2 regions of the Microbacterium sp. CFBP9034 genome follow, and region 1 is predicted to be linked to the other one. Evidence: predicted binding sites of a transcription regulator. Region 1 holds the regulator's gene; the other holds the start of a gene.
The links. The regulator LexA, encoded in region 1, represses DNA repair genes until DNA is damaged. The targets are predictions, from matches to a motif close to TCGAACANNTGTTCGA.
Positions count from the first base shown of each region.

Region 2: the regulator LexA is predicted to act here: its motif matches at 5,608-5,623, upstream of SOM19_RS07690 (HNH endonuclease signature motif containing protein).

Region 1 covers NZ_JAXCWC010000001.1:1,582,840-1,591,563, forward strand. Annotated here, with positions in the region: gene SOM19_RS07115 (hypothetical protein) at 1-1,276, opposite strand, end outside; gene lexA (transcriptional repressor LexA) at 1,335-2,015, opposite strand; gene SOM19_RS07125 (LysM peptidoglycan-binding domain-containing protein) at 2,285-2,671, shown strand; gene SOM19_RS07130 (histidinol-phosphate transaminase) at 2,744-3,781, shown strand; gene hisB (imidazoleglycerol-phosphate dehydratase HisB) at 3,778-4,386, shown strand; gene hisH (imidazole glycerol phosphate synthase subunit HisH) at 4,383-5,033, shown strand; gene priA (bifunctional 1-(5-phosphoribosyl)-5-((5-phosphoribosylamino)methylideneamino)imidazole-4-carboxamide isomerase/phosphoribosylanthranilate isomerase PriA) at 5,089-5,835, shown strand; gene SOM19_RS07150 (SseB family protein) at 5,819-6,586, shown strand; gene SOM19_RS07155 (pyridoxal phosphate-dependent decarboxylase family protein) at 6,696-8,108, shown strand; gene SOM19_RS07160 (DUF1844 domain-containing protein) at 8,101-8,487, opposite strand.
Region 2 covers NZ_JAXCWC010000001.1:1,703,540-1,712,263, reverse strand. Annotated here, with positions in the region: gene SOM19_RS07730 (anti-sigma factor) at 1-47, opposite strand, end outside; gene SOM19_RS07725 (RNA polymerase sigma factor) at 34-585, opposite strand; gene SOM19_RS07720 (class F sortase) at 623-1,246, opposite strand; gene SOM19_RS07715 (DUF4397 domain-containing protein) at 1,258-2,082, opposite strand; gene SOM19_RS07710 (SIMPL domain-containing protein) at 2,212-2,886, shown strand; gene smpB (SsrA-binding protein SmpB) at 2,892-3,368, opposite strand; gene ftsX (permease-like cell division protein FtsX) at 3,443-4,357, opposite strand; gene ftsE (cell division ATP-binding protein FtsE) at 4,354-5,517, opposite strand; gene SOM19_RS07690 (HNH endonuclease signature motif containing protein) at 5,634-6,938, shown strand; gene SOM19_RS07685 (cupin domain-containing protein) at 6,993-7,337, shown strand; gene prfB (peptide chain release factor 2) at 7,401-8,510, opposite strand; gene SOM19_RS07675 (MFS transporter) at 8,594-8,724, shown strand, end outside.

The DNA.
Region 1 (8,724 bases):
ACGCCACGCCGAACGCGACCACGAGGACCAGCACGATGTCGCCGATCGACAGCGGACGCAGCGCGAACAGCCACAGGACGGCGAGTACGGCGATCACCGTGCGCACCAGCACGCGGTAGCGCGCGAGCCAGGCGCCGAAGCCGCCGGTGTCGAGCCCTCGCGAGGCCAGCTGGCGCCGAGCGGCGGAGTTCATCCCGCGCACCGCGCTGCGGGTTCCCTGGGCGGGCCTGGTGCCGCCCATGGCCCAGCCGAGCAGCGCGACGAACAAGCCGAGCACCGAGAGGACCACGGCGGTCTGGGTCATCGCGCCGACGAGCTGGCCGTAGATGACATCGAGGGCCGACGGCGAGAGGCCCAGCTCACCTGCGGCGATCTGCACGGCCGTGTTCCCGATCGAGAGGGTGGCGGCGAGGGCGCCGGCCCCGATCGCCAGGCCGAGCCCGGTGCCGAGCACCGCGGTGCTGCGCCGGCGCGCGATGGCGATGCCGAGCCCGAAGAGCGCGAGGGTGATGACGGGCAGCCACCAGCCGAGCGTCGTCGCGAGGGCGTAGCCGGTGCGGATCATCGCGAGGTTGTCGCCCTTTCCGATGATCACGACACGATCCACGGCAGGGATGAGCTGCGCCGCGTTCACGCCGTTGTCGGTCAGGCGCTGCTTCACCGTCTCGACGATGGCTCCCAGCTGGATGCCGACGCCGTCGTCGGTGCGGACGACGAGTCCGCCGCCGTCGGAGGTGGCCGCCGTGGTGAGAGCGCGGTGCGCGGCGCGGGTGGCGGTCGCCCAGACGTCGGAGAAGGCGTCCGAGACGACGACACGCGTGACCGCCTCGTGCACCAGGTTCTCGAGGCCGTCGGCGGCGGGCGCCTGCAGCATCTCGAGCGCCTTCGCCGCACGGGACGGCATGCCGTCGATGTCGGCCAGGCCAGTGAACACGGACTTCGTGAGCTCGTGGAAGTCGACCTGCGCGTTGACCGCGTCCATGGTCTCGTCGACGACGAGCGCCTGCACAGCGGGGTCGTCGACCAGCGGCGCGAGGGTCGCCACGAAGGCGTCCTCCTCAACCAGCTGCACACGCGCCCATGCGCCGACGATCGACACCGGCACGAGGATCGCGGCGATGACGATGCACAGCGCGGAGACCGGCGCCCGCCATCGCCCGCCGCTGGGACGAGACTTCGGGGGCGGCGTCGCTTCCGCCAGTCGCGCGTTCTCGGCCTCGAGTGCGCGGATCCGGTCTTCCAGTGCCAGTGCGCCCGCCGTGTCGATGTCGCTCATGGCGCTCATTCTGGCCGACACCGGCGCCGTTGGGGGAAGGATCACCCGCGACGGGTGATCAGACGGCGCGCAGAACCGCCACGATCTTGCCCAGCACGACCGCTTCGTCGCCCAGGATCGGCTCGAACGCCGAGTTGCGGGGGAGCAGCCAGGTGTGGCCGTCGCGCTGGCGGAACGTCTTGACCGTCGCCTCGCCGTCGAGCATCGCCGCCACGATGTCGCCGTTGTCGGCAGTCGGCTGCGAGCGGACCACGACCCAGTCGCCGTCGCAGATCGCGGCGTCGATCATCGATTCGCCGGAGACCTTGAGCATGAACAGGTCGCCCTTGCCGACGAGCTGCCGGGGGAGCGGGAAGATCTCCTCGACCTGCTGCTCCGCGGTGATCGGCACCCCTGCTGCGATGCGACCGACGAGCGGGACGAGGGCGGCGTCGCCGACGGAGGGGCCGGAGTCGGCGGGGTTCTCGGTCGCCGTGCCCGGCAGGTCGATCAGGACCTCCATCGCGCGGGTCTTGCCGGCGTCGCGCCGGAGGTAGCCGCTCAGCTCGAGCTGATTGAGCTGGTGCGTGACGCTCGAGAGCGACTTGAGCCCGACGGCGTCGCCGATCTCGCGCATGCTCGGCGGATAGCCGTGACGCGCGATCGACCGCTGGATGACCTCGAGGATCGCCAGCTGCTTGTCGCTCAGGCTCTTGCGTCGCCGCGTCTGCGGCCTCTCGCGCCCGGTCGCGTCGCTCATGTCCGGCTCCTGTCTCGCCGCCCTCGTGCGTCGAGGGGTGCAGCGGTCTTCGAATGTCGGAGGCCCGTGGTGGGGTTCTCGTATCGAAACCGTATCCGGATTCGATCCTCGAACGGGGCATCGCGACCGCGTGTCGCGTTCGAGGGATCGGCACCAGACCCGGCCCTTGACATCATAAAGCATCGAAGATAGCTTCGGTACAGAGGTTCGCATCCCCCACTCCCGGCCGAGTGGCGGGTGCGAATCTCTCCCCACAGGAGGAGCAGACCATGACCGCGATCGGCCTCACCACGCCGGCTCTCACGAGCAGCGCCTTCACCCGCCGCGCCCCCTCCACCCGCCTGCGCATGACCGTGCGGGGTCGACGCGTTCTCGCCTCCCTCGCGGCGCTGCCCGCAGTGATCGCCGTCGGCATCGCCGTCATCAGCGGCGGGAGTGCGCTGGCCTCACGCGACGCCGGCGCTCCCGCCGACTCCTTCACGACGATCACCGTGTCCTCCGGCGAATCGCTGTGGTCCATCGCCGAGTCGGTGGCACCCCACGACGACCCGCGCGACGTCGTCGACGCGATCGTGCGGCTCAACGCGCTCGACTCGGTGACCGTCCAGGCAGGCCAGAGCCTCTCGATTCCGGCGCAATACTCGCCGGATCACTGATCCCGCGCCTCTAGCATGGGAGGGGTGAGTCCCCGCCTCGAAGACCTTCCCCTGCGTGACGACCTCCGTGGGATGACGCCTTACGGCGCACCACAGGCCTCGTTGCCTGTCGCATTGAACGTCAACGAGAACACGCATCCGGTGCCGGAGAACGTGGCCGACGACATCATGGACTCGATCGCCCTCGCTCTGCGGGACGTCAATCGCTACCCCGATCGCGAGTTCACCGCCCTCCGCGAAGGATTCGCGGAGTACCTCGGGCATGGCCTGGTGCGCGAGCAGATCTGGGCCGCGAACGGCTCGAACGAGGTGCTGCAGCACGTCCTGCAGGCCTTCGCGGGCCCCGGACGGACGGCGTTCGGCTTCGGTCCGACGTACTCGATGTACCCGCTGCTGGCCCGCGCCACCGGCGCCTCGTGGATCTCCGGCACCCGGGCGCCGGACTACACGATCGACGCGGAGGACGCGGCGTCCCAGATCGCGGATGCCGCGCCCGATGTGGTCTTCCTGTGCTCTCCCAACAACCCCACCGGAACGCCGCTCACCCTCGACGTGATCGAGGCCGTGTACGAGGCGACCGAGGGCGTGGTGGTGGTCGATGAGGCCTATCACGAGTTCGCGCCGCGCGACGAGCGGTCGGCCCTGACGCTGCTGCCCGGCCGCGAGCGGCTGGTGGTGTCGCGCACCATGAGCAAGGCGTTCGCGTTCGCCGGCGCGCGCGTCGGCTACCTCGCGGCCGACCCCGCCGTGATCGACGCTCTTCGCCTGGTGCGCCTGCCCTATCACCTGAGCAGCCTCACCCAGGCCGCCGCCACCGCGGCCCTGCGGCACGCGCCCACGATGCTGCGGATGGTCGACGAGATCGTCGCCCAGCGCGACCGGATCACCGCGACCACCGAGGCGCTGGGCTACACACCGCACGACACGTGGACCAACTTCGTCCTCTTCGGCGGCGTCGCCGATCCCGCCGCCACCTGGCAGGGCCTCTACGACCGAGGCGTGCTCATCCGCGACGTCGGCATCCCGCAGCACCTCCGCGTCACCGCGGGCACCGAGGAGGAGACCACCTCGTTCCTCGACGCACTGGCCTCGATAGAATCGGATTCATGAGCTCCGCAGCGCGCACCGCGTCCCTTCGACGCTCGACGAGCGAGTCCACCGTCGAACTCGAGCTCGACCTCGACGGCAGCGGCCGAAGCCGCATCGACACCACGGTGCCGTTCTTCGACCACCTCCTGACGGCATTCGCGAAGCACTCGCTCACCGACCTGACCGTGCGCGCGTCGGGCGACACCGACATCGACGCCCACCACACCGTCGAGGACATCTCCATCGTCCTCGGGCAGGCCATCCGCGAGGCGCTCGGCGACAAGTCGGGCATCTCGCGCTACGGCGACGCGCTCGTGCCCCTCGACGAAGCCCTCGCGCAGGCGGTCGTCGACATCAGCGGCCGGCCCTACCTCGTGCACACCGGCGAGCCGGCCGGGTTCGAGCACCACCTCATCGGCGGTCACTTCACGGGTTCCCTCGTGCGCCACACCTTCGAGGCCATCACCTTCAATGCCGCGCTGACCGTGCACGTCCGCGTCATCTCCGGCCGCGATCCGCACCACATCGCCGAGGCCGAATACAAGGCGTTCGCGCGGGCGTTCCGTCAGGCCAAGGCACTCGACCCGCTGGTCGACGGCATCCCCAGCACGAAGGGCGCTCTGTGAGCTCGAGACCCGTCGTCGCGGTCCTCGACTACGGATCGGGCAACGTCCACTCGGCGGTGAAGGCGCTCGACGCCGCCGGGGCCGACGCACGCCTCACCTCCGACCGCGCGCTGGTGCTCGAGGCCGACGGACTCGTGGTCCCCGGCGTCGGGGCCTACCGCGCCGTGATGGAGGCGCTGCGCGCCAGTCGCGGCGACGAGCTCATCGGGCGCCGCCTGGCCGGCGGGCGGCCGGTGCTCGGCATCTGCGTGGGGATGCAGGTGCTCTTCGAGCGCGGCGTCGAGCGCGGCGTCGACACCGAAGGCCTCGGCGAGTGGCCGGGCGTCGTGACCGAGCTCGATGCACCAGTGCTGCCCCACATGGGCTGGAACACGGTCGAGCCCGGCGAGGGCTCGCGGCTGTTCGCGGGCATCGAGGACGAGCGCTTCTACTTCGTCCACTCGTTCGGCGCGCAGAAGTGGCTGCTCGACGTGCAGCCGCCGTTCCCCGAGCCCACCCTCACCTGGTGCGACTACGGCCGCCCGTTCCTGGCCGCCGTCGAGAACGGCCCGCTGTCGGCGACGCAGTTCCACCCCGAGAAATCGGGGGATGCCGGCATCCGCCTCCTGTCGAATTGGATCGACGGGCTCGGCAGGGCTACCCTCTGAACTCGTGCCGTCTGCGGGAACTCTTCCCTCCCGAGACCTTCCTGCACGAGGAGCCATGAACGATTTCGCCTCTACGCCCGAGCTGATCCTGCTGCCTGCCGTCGACGTCGCCGACGGCAAGGCCGTGCGCCTGACACAGGGTGAGGCGGGCACCGAGACCAGCTACGGCGACCCCGTCGACGCAGCGCTCGACTTCGCCCGCCAGGGCGCGCAGTGGATCCACCTCGTCGACCTCGACGCCGCGTTCGGTCGCGGCAGCAACGCCGGGATCCTCCGCAAGGTCATCAGGCAGGTCAAGGGCGTGCAGGTCGAGCTCTCCGGCGGCATCCGCGACGACCGCACCCTCGAGGCGGCGTTGGAGAGCGGTGCCGCGCGCATCAACCTCGGCACCGCCGCGCTCGAGAACCCGGAGTGGGCGGCGGACGTGATCGGCCGCTACGGCGACGTCATCGCCGTCGGGCTCGATGTGCGCGGCACCACGCTCGCCGCGCGCGGCTGGACCCGCGAGGGCGGCGACCTGTGGACGGTGCTCGATCGCCTCGAGAACGCCGGATGCAGCCGCTACGTCGTCACCGACGTCACGAAGGACGGCACCCTCCAGGGTCCGAACGTCGAGCTTCTCCGCGAGATGACCGCGCGCACCCCGAAGCCGGTCGTCGCCTCGGGCGGCGTCTCGAGCCTCGACGACATCATCGCCCTCCGCGATCTCGTGCCACTCGGCGTCGAAGGGGTCATCGTCGGCAAGGCGCTGTATGCGGGAGCCTTCACGCTCGCCGAGGCCCTGGATGTCGCCGGACACTGACCCGCACGCCGACTCCGCGGGCGTCCCGTGGGAGGGCCGGGGCTTTCACGCAAACCCCCACTCGGGCGACGACGGGACGGCCGACCCGGCGCTGCTCGCCGCGCTGACCGCATTCCGCGCGGGTGAGGGTGATCAGGCCGCCGTGGTGGACGCCTATCGCTCCGCCCGGCTGCTCATCCCGCTGATCGCCGAGAAAGGCGATGAGGGCGTGGGCCCGCACGGACTCGCGGTCGACAAGACGCAGGAGCTCTCCATCGTCACGGTGGCCGCGCCCGACGGTCGTCGGGTCCTGCCGGTGTTCACGTCGGTCGAGGCGATGGGGCGGTGGGATGCCTCGGCCCGCCCGGTGCCCGCCGACGGCCCGCGGACGGCGGTCGCGGCATCCGCCGACGACACGGACCTCATCGTCATCGACCCCGGCTCTCCCACGGAGTTCGTGATCCGGCGCCCCGCGGTGTGGGCGATCGGGCAGGGAGAGCCGTGGGAGCCGAGCTTCACCTCGCCCGAGGTGTTCGCGGGGCTGCAGCAGAGCATCGGCGGTGAACTCGCGGTGATCGACCTCTCGGTCGAACCGGGGGATCCCGACGCCCGGCTTCGCGGTCCGGAGCTGATCGTGCGCCTCGAGCTCATCCACGGGCTCGAAAAGGAAGAGCTCGACGCGGTGCTCTCCCGGCTCGCGACCCGCTGGGCGGCCGATCACCGGATCGCGGTGCTCGTGGACTCGCTGACGGTCAAGCTCGTCCGCGCCTGACGGCAGGTATCTGCCAGGCCCCACCGGTCCTCCTCTCCGCCGACGGCGTCGGCTCGCGGTCTTGCGACGGTCGCCACGACGGCGGAGGATCGGCTCCGGGGAGGTTGCCATGGACGACGACGGCATGACAGAGCAGTACCACCGGGCGCTCGACGCCGCCCACCGTCACGCACTGAGCTGGGTGGACACGGTGGCGGAGCGGCCGATCCGCCCGGATCTAGACGTCGACGGGATCCTGGGACGGCTCCTGCGCGAGCTGCCGGACGAAGGCGCCGACGCGGCTGCGGTGGTCGACGAGCTGGCCGAGGCATCCGCTCCCGGGCTGATGGCCATGGGGTCGCCGCGCTTCTACGGGTTCGTCATCGGCGGCACCTATCCGGCGGCCCTGGCGGCGGACTGGCTCGTGTCGACCTGGGATCAGAACACGGGCTCCCGGCAGCCCACCCCGGCCACGGCCGCGGTGGAGGAGGTGGCGGCAGCGTGGCTGCTCGAACTGCTCGGGCTGCCGGCGGGGAGCGGTGTGGGGTTCGCCACGGGCGCGACGAGCGCAAACCTGTCGTGCCTGGTGGTGGGCCGCGATGCCGTGCTGCGTGCGCGGGGCTACGACCCCGTGTCGGACATCTCACAGGCACCGCGCGTCCGCTTCCTCGCGGGAGACGCCGTGCACACCTCGGTGGTGCTGGCCGGGCGCGTCGCCGGCCTCGGCGCCCCGACGACCGTCGGCGCGGACCGCGAAGGTCGCATCGACGTCGCCGGGCTGGAGCGCGCCCTCGCGGCGGGCGACGCCCCGACCGTCGTCGCGCTCCAGGCCGGGGACGTGCACTCGGGCGCCTTCGACGACTTCCCGGCCGCGATCGCCGTGGCACGCGCCGCGGGCGCGTGGGTCCACATCGACGGCGCCTTCGGGCTCTGGGCGGCGGCCAGTCCGAGGCTGCGGCACCTGACGCGCGGACTCGCCGATGCGGACTCCTGGGCGACCGACGCCCACAAGACCCTGAACGTCCCCTACGACTGCGGAGTCTCGATCGTGCGCGACGAAGCGGCGATGGCGGCCTCCCTGGGCGCCCATGCCGCCTACCTGCCCGCCGTCGCGAGCATCTCCGACCCCTACGACCGCGTGCCGGAGCTGTCGCGCCGGGCCCGCGGGGTGCCGGTGTGGGCGGCGCTGCGCTCGCTCGGACGCGGGGGCGTCGTCGCACTGGTCGACGGTCTCGCGGAGGCCGCGACCGGCCTCGCCGACGGATTCCGCGGGATCCCCGGGCTCGAGGTGATCAACGACGTCGTGTTCACGCAGGTGTGCCTGGCGTCGGCCGATGACGCCGCCACGGCGGTACTGGGGGAGTGGCTGCGCGATGAGGGGACGGTATGGGCGTCCTCATCGACATGGCGGGGCCGCACCGTCGTGCGGTTCGCGGTCAGCAATCACCAGACGGATGCCGCGGCCGTCCGCCGCACTGTCGATGCGGTGGCGCGCGGCGCGGCCGCCGTCGGCATCGCGGCTCCAGCGCCGTCGGTCAGTTGACCGGGCCCGTCCACTTCTCGCCCGGCCCCTTGCCGATCGGGTCGGGGATGACAGAGGCCTCGCGGAACGCGAGCTGAAGCGAGCGCAGTCCGTCACGCAGCGAGCGGGCGTGCATGTCGCTGATCTCGGGGGCGCCGGCCGTGATGAGTCCGGCGAGGGCGTTGATGAGCTTCCGCGCCTCGTCGAGGTCGGTCTGGGTGGCCGGATCGTCGGCGAGGCCCACCTTGACGGCGGCGGCGCTCATGAGGTGGACGGCGGCCGTGGTGATCACCTCGACGGCGGGAACATCGGCGATGTCGCGCGTCGCGGCGGACGCGGCGCGCTCCTGCTCCTCCCAGCGGGAGTGGCGGTGGTCATCGGATGCCGGAATCGTCGTCACGCGTTTCTCTCTGTTAGACTGTTGCGGGCTTCGGTGTGTTCTGCACCGAACCGAAAGAGGATCACATCCCACCCGCGCTTGCCGTTCCAGGCTACCGGGTCAAGCACTCCGCCCCGACCGTTCTGCGGCCGGGGTAGCCGCTCGCGAGCGGACCGGGTGCGGAAAGCCGGCGTTCGAGCGCCGTGCGGGTGGAGTGAGAATCTTCGCCCACGACACACCCGTGTCGTGGTGGCCTCC
Region 2 (8,724 bases), 120 kb from region 1:
TCTCCGATCGCGATCAGCGAGAGTCTCTCGGCGTCAAGATGCGACATGGCCCACCTCCAATCGGCTGCGAAGGCGGGTGAGACTTCGCCTGATGTGGCTCTTCACGGTACCCAGTGGCATCTGGAGGCGAGCTGAGATCTGCTCGTGGGTGAGGTCGTCGTAGAAGGCGAGACGCACCACGCGCCGCGCATCCGGCTCCAGCTGCTCGATCTCGTCGGCGAGGAGCAGGCGGTCGCCGAGGTCGATCTCGGGTCGCACCAGCTCCTCCGGCGTCGCCAAGCGCTGCAGCTGCTCCTGCAGCGCACGCACGCGCGTGCGCGCCTCGAGGGTGTCGGCGATGCGGCGCCGGGCGATCGTCACGAGCCACGTCGACATCTTTCCTTTCGCGGGGTCGTACGAGGCCCGCGAGGTCCACGCCGACACGAAGGTCTTCTGTGTCACGTCCTCGGCGTCTCCGCGGTCACCGAGAACGCGGAGCGCCAGCGTGAAGATGATCGGCGACCACCGGCGGTAGAGCTGCTCCAGGGCGCGCTCATCGCCGGCACCGAATCGATCGCACAGCTCTCGCTCCTGTGCCTCGTCCACGCTCGCTCCTCTCATGGCTGCCGCATCCATCGCCGGCTCATGTCGTCGGGGTCGCGATGGCGACCACGTTATCCGCGTAACGCCCCGTTGTGGAGTCGAACGCGCCACCGCACGTGATGAGCACGAGGGCGCGCGTCCCTTCCCGGGCGAAGAGCTCGGCCACCGGCAGGCCGGCCTTCGGGTAGTAGGTGACGCTCTCGACTACATAGTCGTGGGTGGTTCCCGCGGCATCCGTCACATCGATCACCTCGCCCACCGGCAGGTCGCGGAGCCGGCTGAACGGCCCGATCGGGTACTCGGGGGAATCGACGTGGGCCGAGATGACGATGTTCCCGTCGGAGCTCGCCGGGTCGGCGCCGAATCGGTACCACCCGGCGACGGCGGGATCGGTCGGGAGCTCCATGAAGCCACCGCTCTCGACCCCGACCGGGATCACCGGAACGTCCACGTCGATGGATGCGACGGCCACCCGCACCGGCGGCACCGATGGCCGCACAGGCGTCGGGGTGGCCGCCGCCACCGGCACCTCGACGGCGGGCGTGGGGCGCTCCGCCGTCGGGGCCGGTGTGGACGGGGCGGCTCGTGGGGGCGAGCCGCATCCCGCCAGGCAGAGGACGACCGCAAGAGCCGCCAGGCCTCCCGCGATCGTCCTCGTCACCATGTCGTCGGTCCTCAGCGCTGCGCGCGGGCGCGGGCGGCGACGACGGCGGATGCCGCCACCGCAGTCGCGATGAGGACGCCCGCGATCAGCAGCAGGTTCTGCATCATCGCGTCACGTTCGGCGAGCTGTCCGCCGGTGCCCGAGTTCACGCCGTCGGGCGCCGAGTGGAGGCCGGTGACGGTCTGCACGGCGAGCTCGAGGTTCTCGTCCTCGAGGCTGCCCCACGCGTAGACGATCGTGAGCACGCCTTCCTGCACCTCTACGTCGGCCGGTCCGATGACCGGGTCGGTGGTACCGGCGGCGGCTACGGATGCCGAGATCGTGCCGGCGGCGAGGTCGAGGCTGGCCTCATCGGGGTTCGCCAGGCCTTCGATCACCGGCGTGCCGCCCGCGAGCACGTCGACAGCGGGAGCGGCGGCGACGTGGCGGACAGTCAGGCGTCCTTCTCCCGCGGCGGTGGGCGAAGTGTCGTTGACGAAGGGCGTCACGGTCGGCGCTCCTGCGTCGTCGAGGTGCGCGACGGCGGTGTAGTTCGTGTCGGCTGCGAGCGTCACGGTGACCGGGCCGAGCACCGGGGCGCTGTCGTCCGCCGCATCGGGCGCCGTCAGCGCGACCTCGTAGTCCCCCGGCGCCAGGTCGAGGGGGCCGGCGAGGTCGCCGGGCTGGAAGTCGTCGAGCGTGAGCTCGCCGTTGACATAGACATCCACGGGGGTGTCCGGGATGCCGTGCAGCACCGACAGAGCGGCGTTGCCGGCGGTGCTGGCGCTGGCGGGGGCGATCAGGCCGAGGGCGGCAATGGCCCCGGCGGCGATCCCCGCGAAGATCTTCTTTCGCATGATGGTCCTCTTTCGTCGGGGGCGGCTGGTCGCCACCCATCGACAAGTGATTCCGGCCGACCTGTCCCTTTGGATGCAGCCGCATGAAAGTCGCTCCCCTACGTCGCGTCGATGCGTAGGCTCGCCCTCATGAGCGATGTCGTCATCACCGTCCGCGGCGAGCACGAGGTGCGTGTCGCACCCGAGCGCGCCGTCGCCCACCTGACCATTCGCGCGGAAGGCCCCGAGCGCGGCGCGGTCGTCGAGCGCATGGCGGCGTTCAGTGAGCCGGTGCGCGAGGACCTGGTGTCCCGCAAAGACACCGGCACGGTCGTCGAGTGGACGAGCCAGCGCGTGTCGGTGTGGTCCGAGCGCCCGTGGAGCCCGGAGGGCAAGCGCCTCGCGCCCGTGCACTACGCCACCGTCGACTTCAGCGCGACGTTCACCGACTTCACTGTGCTGTCGTGGTGGGCGGGCGAGGTCGCCGAGCGCGAGGGCGTTCAACTGGGCTGGATCGACTGGCAGCTCACCCCCGACACCCGCGCGTCGACGGAACGGGATGTCGCGGCCGGCGCCGTCGGAGTCGCCGTCACCCGCGCCAACGCGTACGCGGGGGCCATCGGACTCAGCACGGTCACACCGCTCGAGATCGCCGACCTGGGACTGCTCAGCCGCAACGATTCCCCCGCGCCGGAGGCGGCCCCGCGGCTGCTGATGGCTAAGGCATCCTTCGCCGCAGACTCAGGCGGTGCGCCGGCGGTGCAGCTGCAGCCGGAGGACATCGTCGTCTCGGCGGCGGTGGAGGCGCGGTTCAGCGCGAACTGAGCGTGTCAGTCGCCCAGGCGATTGCGTGAGCGCATGGCGCGCTCGGCCTCGCGCTTGTCTTCGCGCTCGCGGATCGTCTGTCGCTTCTCGAACTCGCGCTTGCCCTTGGCGACCGCGATCTCGACCTTCGCGCGACCGTCCGAGAAGTAGAGCTTGAGGGGCACCAGCGTGTAGCCGCCTGCGGAGACCGCGTGCGAGAGCTTCACGATCTCGTCCTTGTGGAGCAGCAGCTTGCGGATGCGCTTGGACGCGTGATTGGTCCAGTGGCCCTGCGAGTACTCGGGGATGTGGACCGCGTCGAGGAACGCCTCCCCGCCCTGGATGTACGCGTACCCGTCCGAGATGTTGGCACGACCCTGTCGCAGCGACTTCACCTCGGTGCCGGTGAGCACGAGGCCCGCCTCGTAGGTCTTCTCGATCGCGTACTCGTGGCGCGCGCGACGATTGGTCGCGACGACCTTCTCCCCGCGTTCCCTGGGCATGGTGACTCCTCGGTCGAGCGCCGTGCGGAGGCACGACAGCCGCTCAGTCTACCCCCGTAGGTGGCCCCGCCGGCTCACGCGCGCAGCCAACGGCGGATGGCGAAGCTCGCCGACAGGGCCGCGAGCAGCACGCCGATGAGGATGAGGACCGGCACGACGATCCACGCCTCGGCCAGACCCACCCAGGTCGTCACGAACTCGACGCGTCCGCGCAGGTACTGGTCGACGCCGAAGTGCACGCCCGCGATCACGGCGGCGCTGGCCAGCAGCGACCCGATGAGGGCCGCGAAGACGCCTTCGAGAATGAACGGGGTCTGGATGAAGCGATTGGATGCCCCGACCAGACGCATGATCCCCAGTTCCCGTCTGCGCGCGAACGCCGACAGGCGGATGGTGGTCGCGATCAGCAGCACGGCGGCGACCAGCATGAGCGCCGCGATGCCGATCGCGATGTAGGTCGCGACCGTCAGCGCCGAGAACAGCGGCTCCAGGTACTGCAGCTGGTCCTTGACCTCCTCGACCCCGTCCGTGCCGCTGAAGGCCTCGAAGATGACATCGGACTGCTGCTGGTCGACGAGGTTGATCCAGAAGGTCTCGTTGAGCTGGTCGGGTGTGATGACGCTGGCGTACTCGTCGCCGAACAGCTCGAGCGCGTTCTGATAGGCCTCGTCCCGGTCCTCGAAGCGCACATCGCGGATGAGCGGCGAGAGCGCGGCGCCGTCGAGCTTCTCCTGCACGGCGGCGAGCTGCTCCTCGCTCGCGACGCCGTTGGCGCACGTCGGCGCCTGCGAGATCGCCGTGCACATGTAGATCGCGACCTGCGCGCGGTCGACCCAGAAGTCCTTCATCGCGCCGATCTGCATCTGCATGAGCATCGCCGCACCGACGAATGTCAGCGACACGAACGTCACCAGCACGACGGAGATCACCATCGAGGCATTGCGGCGCAGCCCCGTGAACGCCTCGGAGAGGATGAGTCCGACCCTCACGACGTGGGCCCCACTTCGCTGTCGCCGTCGGCTTCGCCGAGCCCGAGCCGATCGGCCACTCCGAGGTCGGCGACGTCGATCTCGGGCAGGTCGGCGACCGGAATGGGCTGCGTGTGGGAAGGGTGCGGCCTGTTCACGGGGCGTGCAGGGGCTTTCGTCACGGGCTCCGCCGGGTCCGCCTCGGGTTCGGGATCTGTCTCGGGTTCCGGCGCGGGCTCGGGTGCGCGCTTGCTCTCGGGCACGGGCTCGCGGTCGGATTCGAGATCGGGCCCGGGCTCCGGTGCCGGAGCCCGAGGCAGGGGTGGCGGCGGTGGCGCGGCATCCGCCGACTGCTCGTCCTCCCGGTCGGCAAGGGTCGGATCCAGCCCGGCTTCCGCCGCGGCGGCAGCTTCTCGCTGCACCTCGAGGACGGCGGTGAGCGCCGCGACGGCGGCGGCTCCGCGCTCCTGCTCGGGGGCGAGGCTCGGCAGGCCGGACGTGTCGCCGTAGCCGCCGTGGCGCTCGTCGCGCACCATCTCGCCGTCGGCGAGCTCGATCACGCGCCGCTGCATCTGGTCGACGAACCCGGCCTCGTGGGTCGCCATGACGACGGTGGTGCCGCCGCCGTTGATCCGGGCGAGCAGCTGCATGATGTCGACCGACGTCGCCGGGTCGAGGTTTCCGGTGGGCTCATCCGCGAGCAGCACCTGCGGACGGTTGACCAGTGCCCTGGCGATCGCGACGCGCTGCTGCTCGCCGCCCGAGAGCTCGTGCGGGAATCGCTTCTCCTTGCCGGCGAGGCCGACCAGCGCGAGCACTTCCGGGACGGTCTGCTGGATGTAGGCGCGGGACGAGCCGATGACCTGGAGGGTGAACGCGACGTTCTGGAAGACGGTCTTGGTCGGCAGCAGCCGGAAGTCCTGGAAGACGGCGCCGATGTGCCGGCGGAAATAGGGCACCTTGCGGTTGGACAGCGTCCGCAGGTCGCGCCCGAGCACGACGACACGCCCGTCGCTGGGCGTCTCCTCGCGCAGGATCATGCGCAGGCACGACGATTTGCCCGAGCCCGATGCGCCGACGAGGAAGACGAACTCCCCGCGGAGCACTTCGAAATCGACGTTGCTCAATGCAGGCTTCGACGTGCCCTTGTAGCGCTTGGTGACATTCTCGAACCGGATCATCGCCTCAAGAGCCTAAGCGGATGCCTCGTCCCCCGCTCCCGCGACACCCGACGCCGCCGCAACCGGGTGCAGTCCCCGCCGGGGCGAGTGTCGGAGATATGTTCTAATCTCGAGGTATGTCAGCCAGCCGCACCTCCGCCCCGGAGCCCGCCGTGGAGCCGGCGGCGGAGTGGCCTGCGGACATCGCTGGTCCGGACGATGTGAGCCTCGTGACCGAGGTCGCCGACATGATGGCCGTGTTCGCGGCCCAGCGCCTGCGCCGCATCGACGCCATGCGGCGGAACGCCCTCGACGACGCCGTGCAGTACGGCACGGCGATCGCGGCGGTCGTGGAGCGGTCAGTCCGGCTCGAACTGGCGGCGGCGCTCAGGGTCACCGAGCACGCGGCCGCCGGGCTCATCGGTCTGGCGCACGCGCTGGTGCATCGGTATCCGGCCGCGCTGCGCACGCTGGAGCAAGCGGGCATGACCGAGCGGCACGCCGAGATCCTCGTCGATGCACTGGACGCGGTGGAGCCCGAGGTGCGGGATCGCACCGCCGCCCGAGCCGTCGAACTCGCCGAGCAGCTCCCCGTCGGCGCGTTCCGGCGCGCCCTGCGCAGCCTCATCGAGTCGGAGCGTGCGGCGACGGTCGCCGAACGCCACGACACAGCGCTGCGCGATCGTCGCGTCATCGTGGAGCCGGCCGCGGACGGCATGGCATGGATCCACGCACTGCTTCCCGCCGTCGAAGCCCGTGCCATCCAGGGCCGGCTCACGGCGATCGCCACCGTGCTCGGGGCGCAGGAGGACGAGACGCGAACGCTCGACCAGCTGCGCGCCGACGTGTTCGGCGACCTGCTGGTGGACGGCGACACGACCGCCCTCGACCCCGTTGCGAGGGGCATCCGCGCCACCGTCGCCGTGACCGTTCCGGCACTCGGGCTCCTCGAGGCCGAGCGGGGCGGCGCCGACGGCGTGACGGCGATCGTCGAGGGGGTCGGGCCCATCCCGCTGGCACGAGCCCGCGAGCTGTGCGGCGGTGCCGACGGCTGGATGCGCATCCTCACCCATCCCGAGACCGGCATGGTCCTGTCGGTCGGGCGCGAGCAGTACCGCCCGCCTCCCGCTCTGCGACGGCTGGTGCGATGGCGCGCCGACCGATGCATGGCTCCCGGGTGCGGCATCCCTGCGGCGCGATGCGAGATCGACCACACCGTCGCATGGGAGCACGGCGGAACCACGTCGCTCGACAACCTCGCGCCACTCTGCCGAGGACACCACACCATCAAGCATCACGGCGGCTGGCGCGTGGAGCAGATCGACGGCTCCGGCGGCGCGCTCCAATGGACCTCGCCCGCAGGGCGCCGCTACCGCGTCGAACCCGAACGCAGGGTGCCGGTGTTCGTTCCGTCCGATGGCGGTCCGAGCGCGCCGTTCTGAGCGCCGGAATCACCGGTGTGGACGCGGGCGAGGCGAGAGGTGACGATGGAGGGCATGAGCGCTGCCGTCATTCCCTCGTCCGAGCTGATCGTGGGCGCATCGCGCACGATGCGCTTCGAAGGTGCCCACTACGACTCGGGCGTCTCATTCTTCTACGTCGACAACGACCCCGGCATGGGTCCGGGGCTGCATCGGCATCCCTACACGGAGACCTGGCTCGTCATCGAGGGCGAGGCGACGATCCGGATGGGGGACGACACCGTCGTCGCCCACGCCGGAGACACCGCCGTGGTCGCGCCCGATATGTGGCACGCCTTCACGAACACCGGATCGGGTCGACTGCGCATCATGTGCATCCACGCGTCGCCGGTCATGATCCAGGAGGAATCCGAGGCCTGACCCGACGCGCGGCCCCGACAAACCGGACTCGTCAGCTGACCACGCCCGAGAGCGCCGGTGAGCTCAGTCGTCGTCCTTGCGCTTGCGCCAGCGGATGCCCGCCGCGATGAAGCCGTCGAGGTCGCCGTCGAACACGACCGCGGGGTTGCCCACCTCGTGTCCGGTGCGCAGGTCCTTGACCAGCTGCTGGCCGTAGAGGAAGTAGGAGCGCATCTGATCGCCCCAGCTGGCGGTGATGACGCCCGCGAGCTCCTTCTTCTTCGCCGCTTCCTTCTCCTTCTGCAGCAGCAGCAGTCGGGTCTGCAGCACCCGCATGGCGGCCGCGCGGTTCTGGATCTGCGACTTCTCGTTCTGCATCGACACGACGAGGCCGGTCGGCAGGTGCGTCAGGCGCACGGCGGAGTCGGTCGTGTTGACGGACTGGCCACCGGGACCGGAGGAACGGAACACGTCGACACGGATGTCGCCCTCGGGGATCTCCACCTCCACGGCCTCTTCCATCACCGGGATCACCTCGACGGCCGCGAAGCTCGTCTGGCGCTTGTCGGCCGATCCGAATGGGCTGATGCGGGCAAGGCGATGCGTGCCCGCCTCGACCGAGAGCGTGCCGTACGCGTACGGGGCGTCGATCTCGAAGGTCGCCGACTTGATGCCCGCGCCTTCGGCGAACGACGTGTCCATGACCTTGACGGGGTACTTGTGGCGCTCGGCCCAGCGCAGGTACATGCGCATGAGCATCTCGGCGAAGTCGGTGGCGTCGTCGCCGCCGGCGCCCGAGCGGATCGTCACGACGGCGGCACGGTCGTCGTACTCGCCGTCGAGGAGCGTCTGCACCTCGAGCTGGCTGACGATGTCCTCCAGCTCGGCGAGCTCGTGGCGCGCCTCTTCGGCGGAGTCCTCGTCGTCCATCTCGTTGGCGAGCTCGACGAGGACGTCGAGGTCATCGAGCCGGGCCTCGATCTCGGTGATCCGGCGCAGCTCGGTCTGACGGTGGCTGAGCGCACTCGTCACCTTCTGCGCCTTGTCGACGTCGTCCCAGAGATCGGGAACGCCGGCCTCCTCGCTCAGTCGCGCGATCTCGGTGGTGAGTGCCTCGACTCCCACGACCGACTTGATGTCGGCGAACGTGGAGCGCAGGGCCTGGATATCGGCGGACAGATCGAAGTCGAGCATGACAGTCCAGACTAACGTGGATGCACGTGAGCGAATCCCCGGAACCCGTACCCGTCCGGGACGTGCTCTGGCGGTTCGCTCCGATGATCTACGGGCCGACGGTGCTCTTCGCCCTCGGCGAGGGTGCGGTGATCCCGCTGATCCCCGTGATCGCGGCCCAGCTCGGCGCCGACCTCGCCACGGCCGCGCTCGTGGCATCGGCGCTGGTGGTCGG